DNA from 4 places in the Cupriavidus sp. Met-2 genome. Region 3 is predicted to be linked to each of the others. Evidence: predicted binding sites of a transcription regulator. Region 3 holds the regulator's gene; each other region holds the start of a gene.
The links. Region 3 encodes FNR, which switches genes on or off when oxygen is low (the NO sensors DNR and NnrR bind a similar motif). Its sites were predicted from a motif close to TTGATNNNNATCAA; they were not measured.
Positions count from the first base shown of each region.

Region 1: the regulator FNR is predicted to act here: its motif matches at 2,542-2,555, upstream of WD006_RS04145 (fatty acid desaturase).
Region 2: the regulator FNR is predicted to act here: its motif matches at 2,597-2,610, upstream of WD006_RS03625 (DUF3149 domain-containing protein).
Region 4: the regulator FNR is predicted to act here: its motif matches at 2,768-2,781, upstream of WD006_RS22355 (universal stress protein).

Region 1 is NZ_JBBHZL010000001.1:874,033-878,514, reverse strand. It holds gene WD006_RS04155 (adenosine deaminase) at 1-1,019, shown strand, start outside; gene guaD (guanine deaminase) at 1,103-2,437, shown strand; gene WD006_RS04145 (fatty acid desaturase) at 2,648-3,829, shown strand; yybP-ykoY riboswitch at 3,921-4,143, shown strand; gene WD006_RS04140 (TMEM165/GDT1 family protein) at 4,172-4,482, shown strand, end outside.
Region 2 is NZ_JBBHZL010000001.1:767,425-771,906, forward strand. It holds gene WD006_RS03615 (YebC/PmpR family DNA-binding transcriptional regulator) at 1-452, opposite strand, end outside; gene WD006_RS03620 (helicase HerA-like C-terminal domain-containing protein) at 708-2,243, shown strand; gene WD006_RS03625 (DUF3149 domain-containing protein) at 2,352-2,504, opposite strand; gene upp (uracil phosphoribosyltransferase) at 2,652-3,302, opposite strand; gene WD006_RS03635 (Bug family tripartite tricarboxylate transporter substrate binding protein) at 3,394-4,383, opposite strand.
Region 3 is NZ_JBBHZL010000002.1:318,550-323,031, forward strand. It holds gene scpB (SMC-Scp complex subunit ScpB) at 1-583, opposite strand, end outside; gene WD006_RS06730 (sulfite exporter TauE/SafE family protein) at 1,134-1,901, opposite strand; gene fnr (fumarate/nitrate reduction transcriptional regulator Fnr) at 1,987-2,712, shown strand; gene WD006_RS06740 (hypothetical protein) at 2,796-3,041, opposite strand; gene WD006_RS06745 (membrane protein) at 3,038-3,274, opposite strand; gene ccoG (cytochrome c oxidase accessory protein CcoG) at 3,288-4,482, opposite strand, start outside.
Region 4 is NZ_JBBHZL010000011.1:200,148-204,629, reverse strand. It holds gene WD006_RS22370 (universal stress protein) at 1-287, shown strand, start outside; gene WD006_RS22365 (MBL fold metallo-hydrolase RNA specificity domain-containing protein) at 392-1,750, shown strand; gene WD006_RS22360 (universal stress protein) at 1,802-2,650, opposite strand; gene WD006_RS22355 (universal stress protein) at 2,849-3,301, shown strand; gene WD006_RS22350 (response regulator) at 3,332-3,976, opposite strand; gene WD006_RS22345 (sensor histidine kinase) at 3,973-4,482, opposite strand, start outside.

The DNA of each region.
Region 1 (4,482 bases), on a different contig from region 3:
AGGCCGAACTGCACGTGCATATCGAAGGCACGCTCGAACCCGAGCGCATCTTCAGGCTGGCCCAGCGCAACAACGTCAAGCTGGCCTATCCGGACGTGGAAGCGCTACGCGCCGCGTACGCCTTCACGGACCTGCAATCGTTTCTGGACATCTACTACGCCGGCGCCAGCGTGCTGCTGACCGAAGAAGATTTCTTCGACATGACGATGGACTACGTCAAGCGCGCCGCCGCCGACAACGTCCGCCATGCCGAGATCTTCTTCGACCCGCAGACCCACACCGCGCGTGGTGTGCCGATGGGCACGGTGATCGACGGCATCGCCGACGCACTGGCTCAGGCACGCACCGAGTACGATTTTTCGAGCAGCATGATCCTCTGCTTCCTGCGCCACCTGTCTGAGGAGGATGCGCTGGCCACGCTGGAGGCGGCACTGCCCTATCGCGACCGCTTTGTCGGCGTGGGACTGGATTCTTCGGAACGCGGCAACCCGCCCGAGAAGTTCGCGCGCGTGTTTGCCCGCGCGAAGGAACTCGGCCTGCATCTGGTGGCGCACGCTGGCGAGGAAGGCCCGCCACAGTACGTGACCGATGCACTGGACATCCTCAAGGTCGAGCGGATCGACCACGGCGTGCGCGCGATCGAGGACGAGGCGCTGGTGCAGCGCCTGGCACGTGAACGCGTGGCGCTGACTGTTTGCCCGCTGTCGAACCAGAAGCTGATGGTCCACCCCGACCTGCGCGATCACCCGATGAAGCGTCTGCTCGACGCCGGTGTGGCCGTGACGCTCCATTCGGACGACCCCGCCTATTTTGGCGGCTATATGAATGCGAACTGGGAGGCATCGTTCGACGCACTCCCGCTCGATGCGGCCGATGCCCACAAGCTCGCGCGCAACAGTTTTGAAGCGGCCTTCCTGCCGGACGTGCAGAAGGCCGAATTCCTGGCTGAAGTCGACCACTTCTGGTCGGCCACGCCCGCATCCCCGCCCGCGACGGCCAACGTGACAACCACGACCTGACCGGGCGCATTCCAAGAACGCTGGATGCTTCGCCCGTTGCAATACCGAACGGGCGAGGCACCGGCCGCCCCGAAGACATGAAGATGACGACGACTTCCCCTGCATCTGGCGCCGACAACGCCGTGACCCGCGCAATCCGCGGCCGTATCCTGCACTTCCTGCGTGACCCGCAGTTTCACGACGACGCCTATCAGTATTGGGAAGACGGCCTCATGATCGTGAAGGCCGGCCGCATCGCCGCAGTCGGCAATTACGCGGACCTGTCACGCGATATCCCGCAAGGCGCCGAAGTCGTCGACCATCGCGGCAAGCTGATCGTGCCCGGGTTCATCGACACGCACATCCACTACCCGCAGACCGACATCATCGCGTCGCCGTCGCCGGGCCTGCTGCACTGGCTGGACACCTACACGTTCCCCGAGGAGCGCCGCTTCAGCGACCCCGCCTATGCACGGGCCGTCGCCGATTTCTTCACCGACGAACTGCTGCGCAACGGCACGACCACCGCAATGGTCTGGAGCACCGTGCACGCGGCATCGGCCGACGCACTGTTCGCCGCCAGCCAGCAACGCCACATGCGGATGATCACCGGCAAGGTGCTGATGGATCGCAACTGCCCGGACTTCCTGCGCGATACAGCCGAGAGCGGCGCGCGTGAATCGGCCGACCTGATCTCGAAATGGCACAACGTCGATCGCCTGGCCTACGCGATCACGCCGCGTTTCGCACCGACTTCCACCGAGGCTCAATTGGAAGCCTGCGGCGAGTTGGCGAAGGCCCACAGCGACGTCTTCATCCAGACCCACGTGGCGGAAAACCGCGACGAGGTGAAATGGGTGGCCGAGCTGTTCCCCGATGCGCGCAGCTACCTGGACGTGTACGACCGCTACAAGCTCCTGCGCCCGGGCGCGTTCTACGGCCACGCGATCTACCTCGACGAGGATGACCGCCGCCGTCTGGCCGACAGCGGCGCGGCCGTGGCTCACTGCCCCACGTCGAACCTGTTCCTGGGCAGCGGCTTCTACGACTTCCACCAGTCGGATGCGAATCGCCTGAACGTCACGCTGGCGACGGACGTTGGCGGCGGCACGTCGTTCTCGATGTTCCGCACCATGAACGCGGCGCACAAGGTGGCGCGGATGGGCGGCTACCACCTGACGGCACTACGCATGTTCTACCTGGCCACGCGCGCCGCTGCGGAGGCGCTCGGCTGGCAGGACCGGATCGGCAGCTTCGAAGTGGGCTGCGAGGCCGACTTCGTCGTGCTGGACCCGGACGCCACCCCGCTGATTTCCCGCCGCAGCAGCCGCTCGGAAACGCTTGAAGAGCAGTTGTTCGCGTTCGCGATGCTTGGCGACGACCGGGTCATCGAGAACGTCTACATCATGGGCGAAGCCACTAGCCCGGTCGCCGCCTGATCGGACTTAGGCGGGGCATGTTTGTGTGGATCGGCCGATTCCACCCAAACATGGTCCGTCGATGTGCTTTTTTGGTCTCAATGCGAATCCGCCCTCGCGGAGCATTGACCATAATCAACACAACGGTCATCAAAGCCTTCTAGCCTGTCACGCATATAAAGTCCGCCCATCCGGGCAGACGCACATGCATACCGACTCGCCAGACCTTTGATGACTGCCCCATCTGACACCCTCTCGCCGGCCGACGCCGACGCGATCTCGCAAGCGCCGAATCACGGCACGAACCGCCCCAAACGCCCGGCCAAGAACACTCCCCTGCCGGAGCCAATCGCCTTCGAGGCCCCATTTCCGAATCGCAAGACGATCCGCAGCTGGCTGATTCCCCTCGGCGGCCGCAGCACCGCGCGCGCGCTGCTTCTGTTCGCGTTCGATTACGCGCTGTTCGCTGCCGTACTGGCCGGTGTGGTCCTGGCATCACCCTGGTGGGCCAAGGTTGGGCTCGGCGTGCTGGCCGGACTGATCATCGCGCGCCTGTTCATCATTGGGCACGATGCCTGCCACCAGAGCCTGACCGACCGTCGTGGCCTGAACAAGTGGCTGGGCCGGCTCACGTTCCTGCCGTCGCTCACGCCTTACAGCCTCTGGGAAGTCGGCCATAACGTCGTCCATCATGGTTACACGAACCTGAAGGGCTTCGACTTCGTCTGGGCGCCCTACTCGCTCGAGGAATTCCGCGCGCTGCCGCGCAGCCGCCGGATTCTGGAGCGCATCTACCGCAACGGCCTTGGCGCCGGCCTTTACTACCTGATCGAGATCTGGTGGTTCAAGCTGTTCTTCCCCAGCAAGCGCCAGATGGCGACGCGTCGCCCGATCTTCATGTGGGACTGCGCGCTCGTGGGAGCTTTCGGCGCAGTCTGGATCGGCGCGCTGGTATGGCTGGCCGTGGCCACCGGGCAATCCCCGCTGCTGCTGGTCGGCACCGGCTTCGTGCTGCCCTTCCTGATCTGGAACGCCACCGTTGGCTTCGTGCTGTACGTCCACCATACGCATACCAGCGTGGCGTGGTACGACACCAAGGCCATGTGGGCGAAGGCCCAGCCTTTCGTGTCGACGACCGTGCATCTGCGCTTTAACTTCGGCATCGGCGCGGCCCTGCATCACATCATGGAGCACACGGCCCACCACGTGGACATGAGCATCCCGCTGTACCAGCTCAAGCGCGCCCAGGCGCTGCTCGAGCACGCACTGCCGGGTCGCATCATCATCGAGAAGTTCTCGTGGCGCTGGTATTTCCATACAGCCCACCGCTGCAAGCTCTACGACTTCAAGGCGCTGTGCTGGACGGATTTTCGCGGTCGCCAAACCAGCGAAAACGCTCCGACTCCGGTCTGAGCACATCGGGAATGGCGGCGTTAGCGACATTCCCTTGAATTGACAGAAACAGCGAGACGGGTGGACTTCGGTCGCCAGTCTCGCTAAAATGCGACCTTCCATTGGGGAGTAGCCGCCCTGATCTCACCGCGCCGCGCAATGCGGCACCCGGAAGACAGGGGCGTACGTCAACAGACTTGACCAAATGCCGACATGGCAGGCGGTTATGGCGTGCGCAGCCCAGGACCTTGTGTCCAGTGCCTGGCGAGACCGATGACCTCACCCTTCTGGCCGGGCCGGGAAAGGTGTGCGTCATTGGCATCTCGCGATGCATTTGCGGCCCGGTTATTCAAACGACAAAAAATGGAATCGTTCCTCGTCTCCACAGGCATCGTCGCGCTCGCTGAAATGGGCGACAAGACGCAGTTGCTGTCGCTCGTCCTGGCTGCGCGCTACCGCAAGCCAATTCCCATCATTCTGGGCATCCTGATCGCAACGCTGGTCAATCACGGCTTTGCCGGCGCGCTCGGCGGCTGGATCACGGGCATGGTCGGCGTAGACCTGCTGCGCTGGATTCTTGGCCTCGGGTTCATTGCGATGGCCGGCTGGATGCTGATTCCGGACAAGCTCGACGACGCCGAGGAAGCCAAACCCGTCAAGGGTGCGCTCGGCAT
Region 2 (4,482 bases), on a different contig from region 3:
AGCTTGTCTTCCGGGGTGCCCGGGGCAAACAGGAACTGGCCGCAGTGCGTGAACATGAAGGCCACCGAACCTTCGGTGCCCATGTTGCCGCCGTGCTTCGAGAACGCGTGGCGGACTTCGGCCACGGTACGGGTGCGGTTATCGGTCAGGCAGTCGACGATGATGGCGGCACCGGCCAGGCCGTAGCCTTCGTAACGGATTTCTTCGTAGTTTGCGCCTTCCAGGCCACCCACGCCGCGCTGGATCGCGCGCTGGATGTTGTCCTTGGGCATGTTCGCGTCCATGGCCTTTTCCATGGCCAGGCGCAGACGCGGGTTGGAGTCGAATTCGCCGCCGCCGAGCTTGGCGGCAACGGTGATTTCCTTGATCAGGCGCGTCCAGACCTTGCCGCGCTTGGCGTCAGCGGCGGCTTTCTTGTGTTTGATGTTGGCCCATTTGGAATGACCGGCCATGTTTCTCTCCGTGGCGCAAAAACGAATCGTGCGGCGTGCGGCCGCTGTTGGCGCGGCGCGGGCGTGGATCAGGCTTCCTTGACAGTTGCTGACAATCCGGCGGCCGCGCCATGTGATTGATGTGCCAATCTGCTGGCTATAATCAGCGCAGGATTTTATCACGCGCCCCCGCCGCTCCGAAGCGCCATGCATCGTGCTTCCGCCGATGGCTGCGGGTGCATTTCCACCTCGTTCATTCCCGCTTCCCGAGATCACATGGCCGATCCCATCCTCATCGCCAAGAATGCCGACCAAGAACTCGTGCTGTTGCCCGAAATGGGCAACCGCCACGGCCTGATCACCGGGGCGACCGGCACGGGCAAGACCGTCACGCTGCAGACGCTGGCCCAGGGCTTCTCGCGGCTGGGCGTGCCGGTGTTCATGGCCGACGTAAAAGGTGATTTGACCGGCATTTCCCAGGCCGGCCAGCCCACGGACAAGCTCAAGGCCCGCCTGGCCGAGCATGGCCTGCCCGAGCCGGTCTGGGGCGCATGCCCGACCACGCTCTGGGACGTCTTCGGCGAAAAAGGCCACCCGGTGCGCGCGACGGTTTCCCATATGGGGCCGCTGCTGCTGTCGCGGATGCTCGAACTCAACGATACCCAGGAAGGCGTGCTGAACCTGGTATTCCGCATCGCGGACGCTAACGGCCTGCTGCTGCTCGATTCCAAGGATCTGCGGGCGATGCTCCAGTACGTGGGCGACAACGCGGGCCAGTTCACGACCGAGTACGGCAATATTTCGGCGGCGTCGATCGGCGCGATCCAACGTGGTCTGGTGGCGCTCGAATCGCAGGGAGCGGACAAGTTTTTCGGCGAGCCGATGCTCAATCTCGAGGACTTCATCCAGACCGAGAAGGGGCAGGGCGTGGTCAACATCCTGGCCGCCGACAAGTTGATGAACGCGCCGCGGCTCTACGCGACCTTCCTGCTGTGGATGCTGTCCGAGCTGTTCGAGAAGCTGCCCGAGGCCGGCGATCTGGAAAAGCCCAAGCTGGTGTTCTTCTTCGACGAGGCGCATCTGCTGTTCAACGATGCGCCCAAGGCGCTGCTCGACAAGATCGAGCAGGTCGTGCGGCTGGTGCGCTCGAAGGGCGTGGGTGTGTATTTCGTGACGCAGAATCCGGTCGATATCCCGGACACTGTGCTCGGTCAGCTTGGCAACCGCGTGCAGCACGCGCTGCGCGCATTCACGCCGCGTGACCAGAAGGCGGTCAAGGTGGCGGCCACGACGATGCGCGCGAACCCGAAGCTCAATCTGGAGCAGGTTATCGGCGAACTCGGCGTGGGGGAGGCGCTGGTGTCGTGCCTCGACGCCAAGGGCACGCCCTGCGTCACCGAGCGTGCCTGGGTGCTTGCGCCCGGCAGCCGTATCGGCCCGATCACGGACGACGAGCGTCGGGCGTTGATCGCGGGGTCACTGGTGGCGGGTACCTATGAGAAAACGATTGACAGGGAATCGGCGTACGAGAAGTTGCGCGGCAACGCGGCGGCGTCGGGAACGGGAACGCCGGGGCCGGCCAGTGGCGGCGCGGCAGGCGGGACAAGTGGTAGCGCGGAGCAGGGCGGCTGGCTCGATCAGGCTGGCGAGATCTTCGGCACGCTGACGAAAGGCACCGGCAAGAGCGGGCGCGGCGATTCGATCCTTGAGTCGATGGCCAAGTCGGCGGCGCGGACGGTGGGTTCCCAGGTGGGACGGGAACTGATTCGCGGCGTGCTGGGCAGTCTGCTCGGCGGCGGCAAGCGCAAGTAGCTTGCGAAGCTGGACCAACGCCGATGCATCAAAATAGAACGCCCGCGCGATGCGGGCGTTTTTCATGGGGATCGTCAGGGGCCAGCGCCGGCGCCGCTGGCCAGGGGCTCAGTTGCCGCCGCGCCGCGCAGCCTCTGCGTCCTCGCGCATCTTGCGCGCGAACATGCGCGCAAAGAACGCGCCCATCCCGATGATGAAGGCAATGACGGCCAGACTGCCGAGCCCGGTGGGCGTTGTGAACAGGATCTTGATGGCTTCCATGTGGGACTCCCTTCGCTTTTATATTGATTCACCGTGTATCGCGGACAGTGTAGTCAGTACAAGGCACGGGGAAAGGTCATCCCACAAAAACCTTGAGGCGCATCAAGCGCCTCAATTTCATTCAGACGAATCCAGTTCAGTTCGAGCTTAGTTCTTGGTGCCGAAGAGACGGTCGCCGGCGTCGCCGAGGCCCGGCACGATATAGGCATGGTCGTCCAGATGGTTGTCCAGCGAGGCGACGTAGAGCTTCACGCCGGGGTGGGCCTTCTGGAACACCTCGACGCCCTCGGGCGCAGCCACCAGCGCCACGAAGGTGATGGATTCGTCCTTGACACCACGGCGCTTGAGCACATCCACCGCATGGGCAGCCGAATAACCGGTGGCGACCATCGGGTCACACAGGATGAACGAGCGATCTTCCACGTCCGGCAGGCGCACCAGATACTCCACCGGGCGGTGCTGATCGTCGCGATATACGCCGATATGGCCGATACGCGCCGACGGAATCAGTTCCACCAGGCCGTCGCTCATGCCGACGCCGGCGCGCAGCACGGGCACGATCGTCAGCTTCTTGCCGGCGATGACCGGGGCGTCCAGCGGCACCAGCGGCGTGTCGATGCGGCGCGTGGTCAGCGGCAGGTTGCGCGTGATCTCGTAGCCCATCAGCAGCGTGATCTCGCGCAGCAACTCGCGGAACGTGCGTGTCGACGTTTCCTTGTCGCGCATGTGCGAGAGCTTGTGCTGGATCAGCGGGTGATCGAGGATGAAGAGATTGGGAAAGCGCGGATCTTGTTTCATGGCGGCAGGCTCGGAAATCGGGAAGGCCCCCCCTGGAGCGGGAGGGCCCTGTGCAGCGCGATTGTAATGGATGCGCGGGCCTGCCCGGTGGTCAGTCCACCGTGATCCCGGCCGACTTTGCGACCTTTCCGAAACGTTCGTATTCAGTCTGAGTCAGTGTCTGCAATTCGGCTGCACTCGAACCCTTCGGATTGAAGCCGGCCTGGGCCAGCTTGTCGCGCACGTCCGGACGCGCCAGCGCCTCGACGAACGCCGTATTGAGCGCCTGCACCACCGGCGCTGGCAGGTTGGCCGGGCCGTAGACGCCGAACCATGGTTCTACCGCGTAGCCCGGCAGTCCGGCTTCGGCCAGCGTCGGCACATTCGGCAGCGACGGCGAGCGTGTCTTGCCAGCCACCGCCAGCGCGCGCAGCTTGCCAGCCTGGATGTGCGGCAACGAGGCCGGCAGGTTGTCGAACATCACCTGGATGTGGCCGCCGAGCATGTCGTTGATGGCCGGGCTGCTTCCCTTGTACGGCACGTGAGTCAGATTCGTCTGCGTCACCTGCGAGAACATCGCGCCGGCCAGGTGCATCGAGGTACCCGTGCCAGCCGTGGCATAGGTCAGCCCCGGATGAGCCTTCGCATAGGCAATCAGTTCCGGAACGGTTTTCACCGGCAGGCTCTCGCTCACCTCCAGCACGATGGTCGAGGTGCCGAGCAGGCTGATCGCCGTGAAGTCGCGCCGCGGATCGAACGGCACGTGCTTGTAGATATGCGGGTTGAGGGCGTTGGTCGAGATCGCGCCGAAGCCGATCGTGTAGCCGTCGGCTGGTGCCTTGGTCACGGCATCCATGCCGATGTTGCCACCGGCGCCCGGCCGGTTCTCGATGACGACCGGCTGACCGAGCTTTTCGGCCACGCGCTGGCCCACGGTGCGGGCCACGAGGTCGGTGGTGCCGCCTGCGGCATAGGGCACGATGAAGCGAATCGGCTTGCTCGGGAAGCTGTCGGCGGCAAAGGCGGCTGACGGCACGGCGAACGCGAGCAGGGTGGCGGAAAGGATGGCACGGCGGCGCGCCGTGAAGCGGTAGGACGGCATGACTCGGGTATCTCCAGTTTCTTGTTGTTCCTGCGCGGCGCGCGGCTCTGGCGCGCCGCGCAGGCGCCGGCCATTGTATGGGAAAGCAGGCATTGGCGC
Region 3 (4,482 bases):
GCGGATTCGCCGTCGCGACCGCCTCGAAATCGATGGCCTGCTGATCCAGCAGTGCCGCCTGGGCCTGGGCCTGGGCATCCTCGAGCGGCGGTAACTCATCCAGCGAGCGCAGACCGAGGTCATCCAGGAATGCCTTGGTCGTTGCGTACAACGCGGGGCGGCCAGGCACGTCCCGGTGACCGATGACTTCGATCCAGTCCCGATCCTCAAGCTTCTTGACCACTTCCGTGCTGACCGTCACGCCCCGGATCTCTTCGATGTCACCGCGCGTCACCGGCTGGCGATACGCGATGATCGCTAGCGTTTCCATCACGGCACGCGAGTACTTCGGCGGCTTTTCCGGATTGAGTCGGTCAAGAAACTCGCGCATCTCGGGACGGCTCTGGAACCGCCAACCGCTGGCCAGGGCCACGAGCTCCACCCCGCGCTGCTGCCAGTCGTTGCGCAGCTCTTCGAGTAGAACCCGGATGGTGTCGGCACCGACGTCGTCGGCGAACAACCGTCGCAGATCACCAACGCGCAACGGCTCCTGCGCACAGATCAGCGCGGTCTCGAGGACGATCTTCGCCTCTTGGGTATTCATGTGATTGTGTGCAGCCTGTCTTTGCACCTGCTTCTGGACGAATCCTGAAGCACTGGAGATTGCAGATACAGCGAGGCCTAAGCCACCGCCATCTCATCGCGCAGCTAACTCGCAGCTTTTCGCAGCGCAGCCGTGCACCTCATTTTCTTTGCATCGAATTGCCGGGTCGTTCCGGCAGGAGATCGTCCGGGGCTGACAGACTGCGCCAGTCAACGGACCTCTTGCGTCGCACCCTCTCCCTTTTGGGGTGGACATTCACCTGGACAATCAGATCGCCAAGGCGGCAAGAAACAATCGATATCGGCCCAGGCAACTTCGCCTGGCACCGGCGCCACCTCTCCACACAGCCCCATCGGACTTTGGAACCAGATCTTGTGAACCGGATGAACTGTGGGGACGATCCTGGCAAGCCAGACCTGCCCAGACCCCCTGGGCACACACCCCAGATCGGGAATGCAGCCCCGGCGACGCCACGAGCGCATCGGAGCGCGATACCGTGGTTTCGCGATTGTATGGCATTCCAGCCCCGCCCTGCAACCAGCAAAAAAGTCTAGAACACGACGCAGAAGCCGTGATTGGCCAGCGTATCGGGCAGCCAGACGGCGCGTGCGACACCCAGCGCCCCAAAACCGATCACAATAAGCGCGGCGCCCACTCGCACGCTGGGGCGGCGCGACAGTTGCCGCAGGTAGCCCGACAAACCCGAGATCACCAGCAGGTTCGGCAGCGTCCCGATGCCAAAGGCCGCCATGACAAGTGCCCCAGAAGGCGCATTACCAGCCAACAAGGCGAGCGCAAGTGCGCCGTACACCATACCGCAAGGCACCAGCCCCCAGGCCAACCCCATCCCATAGCGCCGCATGATGGGCGCGTGCCGACGCAAGCGAAGCGGCATCTGCATACCCAGCGACGCGATGCCCTGAACGACATACGAGGCCGCCCGCGCCGCCAGCCGTTCGAGCCACGCTGCCCGCATGACGCGGCCCCGCAACAACCACACCCCGGTCAGAACAAGCAACAGGCTGCCTGCACCGTAGAGCCAGCGCTGCACTGGCAGGTAATCCTGCTTCCAGACTGTCGCGCCCACCGCCCCCATCAGTGCCCCAAGCAGCACATAGGTCGTGAGACGCCCGGCGTGCATAACCAGTAGTTCCAGCCACCAGTGCAACCGCGAACGATGCACGACGTTAACGACCGCGACAGCCGCCCCGGACTGCCGTTGCTCGACGGCAATGGCAATTCCTCCACACATGGCTGCGCAATGCACGCCGCCAAGCAATGCAAGTGTAAAGACACTGAATAGCACACCAAATGGCAACTGTTCCTCGCTTCTGCGTCACATCAAGCTGTAAAATGCCTGCATCGCGCCTCCATCGCAAGCGCATTCATGCGAGCACCATCAATTGCTTACCTCCATTCCCGTCACCGAGATGTCTCCACGTTGCTCCACTTGCGCCATGGGCCAGCTTTGCCTTCCCGTGGGCATGTCGCAACAGGACCTCGCAAAGATGGACACGCTCGTACAGGAACGCGTTCGTGTTCACAAGGGCGAAACGCTCTATCGCATGGGCGAGCCACTTACCGCAGTCTATGCGATCCGCTTTGGCACATTGAAGACCCACGTGACCATGGAGGACGGACGCACGCAAATCACCGGCTTCCATTTACCCGGTGAAGTCGTCGGACTCGACGGCCTCGGCGAGATGCAGCATGCATCCGATGCCACTGCACTCGAGGACACCGAGGTCTGCGTCGTACGATTCGATGACCTGCAATCGCTGTCCGGCACCTTGCCGTCGCTCCAGCAACAGTTCCTGCGACTGATGAGCAAGGAAATCTCGCAGGACCAGATCATGCTGATCACTCTTGGCTCGATGCGTGCCGAAGAGCGCCTGGCAGCATTTCTCGTCAACATGTCGGAGCGCCTGTCGATGCGCGGCTACTCGTCGAGCGAGTTCGTGCTGCGGATGAGCCGCGAAGAAATCGGCAGCTACCTTGGCCTCAAGCTCGAAACCGTGAGTCGGCTCTTCTCTCGATTCGCCGAAGCCGGCCTGATTCAGATTCGCCAACGACACGTGAAACTCGTGGACATGGAAGGCATCAGGCAGGTCTATAGCCGAAACTGCTAACGAACGTCCTAGCCAGGAAAACGGCCGCACCTGGAATTCAGTTCCCGGTGCGGCCGTTCTGCTTTCTACCAGCACTCGATCCATTACTCGAGTTCGTCGGTCTCCTCGAGCTTGGTTGGCATGGTGTATAGCGTCAGCCCGCTGGACAACGCGCAAAACAACCACGCCACCAGGAAGCCAATCGTGTAGACCGCCTCACGAGACGCTTCCACCTGGTGCCCGAAGAACGTGAGATCGCCCGGATCAACGACCGAAAATACGGTGGCGGTGGCCGCTCCGCCCATCAGAAACGCCGGCCAAAGTACCCACATCAGCCAGCGGAGTCTCATGGGCGCCTCGCAGCCGGCGACGTTACATGCTCCGCCCCCGTTTTCTCTACGACCAGACCATGACGCTCCACGCCGGAAACCGGCAAATCCGGATGCGTGTTGGCGAGCCAGATGGTCACGCCGCAGCCAATAATTGCAAGCAACGGACCGCTCATCAAAAGCCACGGCCACGGTTCCCTGTACCAGGGCTTGGACTGTTGGGATGTCATTGCGCTCTCCTTGTTTGCTGCCATTTCGCCCTCAGCATCACAGATTGCGGGGAACAATGAAACTCGTGGATTGCCTGATATGCGCGTCTCGGCCGTCCTCGCCCTCCGCCGTCACCGTTACGTTGATCTTGTGCGTGCCTTCCTTGGCATCGTCGATCGGCACGCGGATGCGAATCGGCAACAACCGGTTGGACGTTGGCTGCATGGCCTCGGCGGACTTGTCATACTCGACCGTCAGTCCAGTCAGGTCGTCGCCCTCAGCCTCCACGCGAATCCGCATCGGCGCTTCCGTGGTGTTGATCACCTGGAGCCGATAGACGTTCTCGATCCAGCGCCCCTCCACTTCCCGGCCCAGCGCGCCGCGATCCCGAATGATGTCGACCTTGATCGGCGACCGCACTGCCAGCGACGCGACGAAGCCCGCCGCCAGAACCAACCAGATCAGCGTATAGATGATCGTGCGTGGTCGCAGCAGCCGCTTGCGCGCGTCGGATGTCGACAGGGACTTGCGCATCGCATTTTCCGACGTGTATCGGATCAGTCCGCGCGGGTACTCCATCTTGTCCATGACCAGATTGCACGCGTCGATACAGGCACCGCAACCGATGCACTCGTACTGGAGGCCATCGCGAATATCGATACCGGTCGGACACACCTGCACGCAGATACTGCAATTCACGCAATCGCCAATGCCAGCGGCATGGCGATCGGTCTTGCGGGAACGGCTACCACGCGGCTCCCCACGACCCACGTCATAGGTCACGACATAGGTATCGCGGTCGACCATCACGCTCTGGAAGCGCGCATAGGGGCACATGTACTTGCACACCTGCTCGCGCATGAATCCGGCGTTGCCCCAGGTCGCAAACGCGTAGAACAGCATCCAGAAACTCTGCCAGGGTCCGAGCGTAAAATGCAGGACCTCGCTACCAAGCTCCCGAATCGGCGCGAAATATCCAATAAACGTGAAGCCCGTCCACAGTGCGATCAGCACCCAGAGCACATGCTTGGTCGCCTTGATTCGCAGCTTGCGCAGGCTCCAGGGATCGCCGTCGAGTCGGATCCGCGCGATGCGATCCCCTTCGACATGTCGCTCGATCCACATGAATATCTCTGTGTAGACCGTTTGGGGACAGGCGTAGCCGCAGAACAGGCGTCCGGCGATGGCTGTGAACAGGAATAGCGATAGCGCAGAAATGACCAGCAGCACGGCAAGATAGATCACATCCTGC
Region 4 (4,482 bases), on a different contig from region 3:
TGGCATCGCGTGTGATCCTGCAGGTGGTGCTCAGCGGCGCGGGGCCGAACGAGCATGGCGCGGCCGAGGCCGTGCGCTGGCTGGCCGATCACGGCGTCAGCGCTTCGCTGCGTATCGACGAGGCCGCGTCGCCAGCTGACAGCCTGATGCGCGTGACGCGCAACGAGGCAGCCGATCTGCTGGTGACCGGCGGCTACGGCCACTCGCGGCTCGGCGAACTCGTGATGGGCGGAACCACGCGCACGCTGCTGCGCAACGCACCGGTGCCGCTGCTGATGTCGCATTGAAGCGCGTGATACGTACTGTTTTGCCATCGTTTCAAAGCCAGTGAACGGCTACGGCAATACTGACAACACCGCCACTGACGACGCCAACACCAACATCACAGACCATGCACATCCAGTTCCTTGGGGCAACGGACACCGTGACCGGTTCGCGCTTTCTGCTCGACACCGGAGAAGCGCGGGTGCTGATCGACTGCGGACTGTTTCAGGGCTACAAGGCCCTGCGGCTACGTAACTGGGATCGCTTTCCGATCAGCCCGGACAGTCTCGATGCCGTGGTGTTGACACATGCGCATATCGACCACAGCGGCTATCTGCCCCTGTTGGTGAAACGCGGTTACAAGGGGCGCGTGCACTGTACGACGGGAACGTCGGAGCTTTGCGGCCTGCTGCTGCCGGACAGCGCCCATCTGGCGGAAGAAGACGCCAACTATGCCAACCGCAAGGGGTATTCGCGTCATCAACCGGCGCTGCCGCTCTATACCGTGGCGGATGCCATGCATGCGCTGGAATATCTGAAGCCCGCGCCTTACAGCAAGCGGGTGACAATCGCACGCGGTGTGGAAGCGGAGTTTCATCGCGCGGGCCATATTCTTGGCTCGTCCAGCGTGACGATCCATGCCAAGGGCCGGCGCATCCTGTTCTCCGGCGACCTCGGCCCGCAGGACGACATGCTGATGCGGCCGCCGGAGCCGCCCACCGCGGCGGATTACCTCATCGTGGAATCGACTTACGGTGACCGCCTGCACCCGGAGGGCGATCCCATCGAACTGCTGGCCGATATCATCCGCAAGACCGTTGCCCGGGGCGGCAGCGTGATCATTCCCGTCTTTGCGGTTGGGCGCGCCCAGTTGCTGCTGTATTGCCTCTACCGCCTGCGCCAGCGACGGCGCTTTCCCGATGTGCCCATCTATCTGAACAGCCCGATGGCCATCGAAGCCACGCGGATTCTCAGCGAGCACACGGACGAACTGCGCCTCGACCCCGAAACGTGCGCGGCTGCTTGTTCGGTGGCGATTCCGACCCGGAGCATGGAGGAGTCGATCCGCATCAACCGGCTGGATCAGCCGAAGATCATCCTGGCCGGTAGCGGAATGCTGACGGGCGGGCGCGTGGTGCATCACCTTGAGTCGTTCGGGCAGGACCCGCGCAGCACTTTCCTGCTGGTGGGGTTCCAGGCGGCGGGAACGCGGGGGGCGGCGTTGGCGTCCGGCCAGCGCACATTGCGTATGCACGGGCGCGAAGTCGAGCTGCGTGCTTCAGTCGAACAGATCCGCCATTTCTCGGCACATGCCGATGCGGATGGGCTGATGGACTGGATGAGTGCCATCGGGACGCCGCCACGGCAGACGTTCATCGTCCACGGCGAGCCCGGTGCCGCCGATGCGCTACGCCAGCGCATCGAGCATTCGCTGCATTGGGATGTCACGATGCCCGAGTACCGGGGTATCTATAGGCTCGACTAAGCGCCCGACTAAGCGCTCGACTGAGCGCCCGAGCAAGGGGTGTCGGCGCGGCTAGTAGGAAAAGAGGGTGGGAATCGTGGCGTGGCGCAGCACGGTGTCCGTCACGCCACCCAGCAATTCCTCGCGCAGCAGTCCCCGGCCATATGCGCCACAAACCAGCAGGTCGGCCCGGCGCTGGCCGGCGATGGCAAGCAGTGACTCGCCAATATCGGCCGATCGTTCCAGCACCATCTCGACCATGCCCGCGTGCACGCCATGCCGAGCCAGCCAGTTTGCCGCGTAGGCGGGCGGGGAGAGCTCGGCCTTGCGGCGCGCGTGCGGAGGAATGCAGGACACCACGTCGACCTGGGTGGCGCGCTTGAGCAACGGCAGCGCGTCATGCAGCGCACGCGCGGATTCGCGGGTACCGTTCCAGGCCACCACGATCGAGCTATAGGGGAAGGTGGAGGCGTCCGGCAGCGGCCCTTGAGGAATGACCAGCACCGGGCGGCCACTCGAAAGAATGGCCGTCTCGACGAAGTGCCGGGCTACCTCGCCGTCGGTGTTCAATCGGTCCGGCTGGCCGACGATCAGCAGGTCGGCCAGCCGGCCTTCGCACTGGATGGCGTCGGTGGGTGCGCCCTCGCCGACGCGCCAGTCGACGGCAAACGTCGCGGCTTCGGTGGCGATATCGAAGGCTTCCCGGGCGGCTTCACATGCGGCGCCAAGATCCGGCTCGTAGGCCTGGCGCTCGCGGCGGCCGTCCGCAGTGCGGTAGACCCACGCTGGCTCGTCCGCGCTTAGCGAGAGCAGGCCGATCAGCGTGGCGTTAAACGATCCGGCCAGCGCCACGGCATGACAGAGCCGGGCCTCCACTGATTGCGAGGCATCGACGTGGACCATGATCGCCGAGATGTCCATGTGGTCTCCTGAAAAAGCAAGGCGCTTCGGCGCCATTTGGGTCTCAAATGTATGCGTGATGTGCCGCGTATGGTTGCGACAGATCAAGAGCGCCTGATTCGGTGGGCTCGGGTCGTCTTGCGATACATCAACCATGGAGCCTTGGCACGTCCTATGCTGGGTCAGTGAGGGCACGTGGCCCGGACTGAGGAGACCGATATGTATGAACGCATCCTGGTTGCCGTGGATGGCAGCCCGTCTTCCGACCTGGCCATTGCGCAGGCAGCCGGGCTGGCCAAGGGCATGGGCGCGGAGGTGAAGGTCCTGTTCGTGGTGGACGAGGGCGAAGTGTTCCTTGAGGCAGGTTTCGTCAATCCGCAGGACATCCTGAATGGGCTGACGGACTTCGGCAAGAAGGCCCTGGCTGCCGCCGCTCGCCGTCTCCAGGACGCTGGCGTGCGGTTTCAAACCGAACTGGCAGAGAAGTCGGCGGTACCCGGTGACATCGCCGGCGCGATCGTCGGCTATGCCGACCGCTGGCCAGCCGATGTGATCGTGATGGGTACGCGCGGCCGACGCGGTGTGCGCCGCATGATCATGGGTAGCGTCTCTGAAGGTGTGGTGGCCAAGACCAGCAAGCCGGTGCTGCTGATTCGCGGCGAGGCGGCCTGAACGACGGGGCTGTGGCTGGGGGCCACGACGCTATAGCTTGTCTTCGTCGCCGAACAGCCTCGCCTCGATCGCATAGCGGACCAGCGCGGCGTCGCTGCGAAGCTGGAGTTTTTCCATCAGGCGCATCTTGTAGGTGCTGACCGTCTTGGCGCTGACGCACAGCGCGGCAGCGATCTGCGTGAGCGACTCGCCGTCGACGATGCGCCGGAAGACCTCGAGTTCACGATCCGACAGGCCCTCGTGCGGCGCATCGGGCTTTTCCTGCAGGCCCAGCGCCAGCTTTTCGGCCATGGCGGGGCTGACGTAGGTGCCGCCCGCGGCCACCTTCCTCAGCGCCTCCACCAGTTCTGTCGCCGCGCTTTCCTTGGTCAGGTAGCCAGCCGCGCCGGCACGGAAGGCGCGGACCACATACTGTTCCTCCGCGTGCATCGTCAGCACGAGGATTCGTAGTGCCGGATGATCGGTCCGCAGCTGCCGGATCAGTTCCAGCCCGTTCCGGCCGGGCATCGACAGGTCCAGCAGGATGACATGCGGCGACAGCTCGCGCACGAGTTGTGGCACCTCGGTACCGCGGGCTGCTTCGCCAACCACCTCGAAGTCGCTGGTGCGTTCGAGGATATGGCGCAATCCGTTGCGCACCACAGTGTGATCGTCTGCAATGATCACGCGAATCATGCCTGGGTCTCCTTGCAATCCGGATGACCCGGAAACGTGACGACGAGTTCGAAGCCCTCGCCGGGCGAATGTTCGATGGACACCGTGCCACCCAGCAGGCGTGCCCGTTCCCGGATGCCAAGCAGGCCGAACGAGCGTCGCGCGCCGTCCTTCGGCTGGCCGTTCCAGCCGCGCCCGTCATCGTGCACGCGCAGCACGTACTGGTCGTGATCGTGGTTCTGGTTCGGGTTCTGGTGCGTCAGCGTTACCCAGGCCTCGCTGGCGTCCGCATGATGCACGACGTTGTTGAGCGCCTCCTGGACGATCCGGAACACAGCGGTGGCGGCTTGTTCGGTGACGTCGATCTCCTCGGGGGTCCGCGTGCTCACCGGAATCGCGTAGCGCCGGCTGAAATCCTTGGCCAGCCAGTCCAGCGCGGCAGCGAGGCCCAGTTCATCGAGCAACGCGGGCCGCAGATCGGATGAAATCCTGCGCACGGCGGCGATGGTTTCGTCGATGACAGTGTG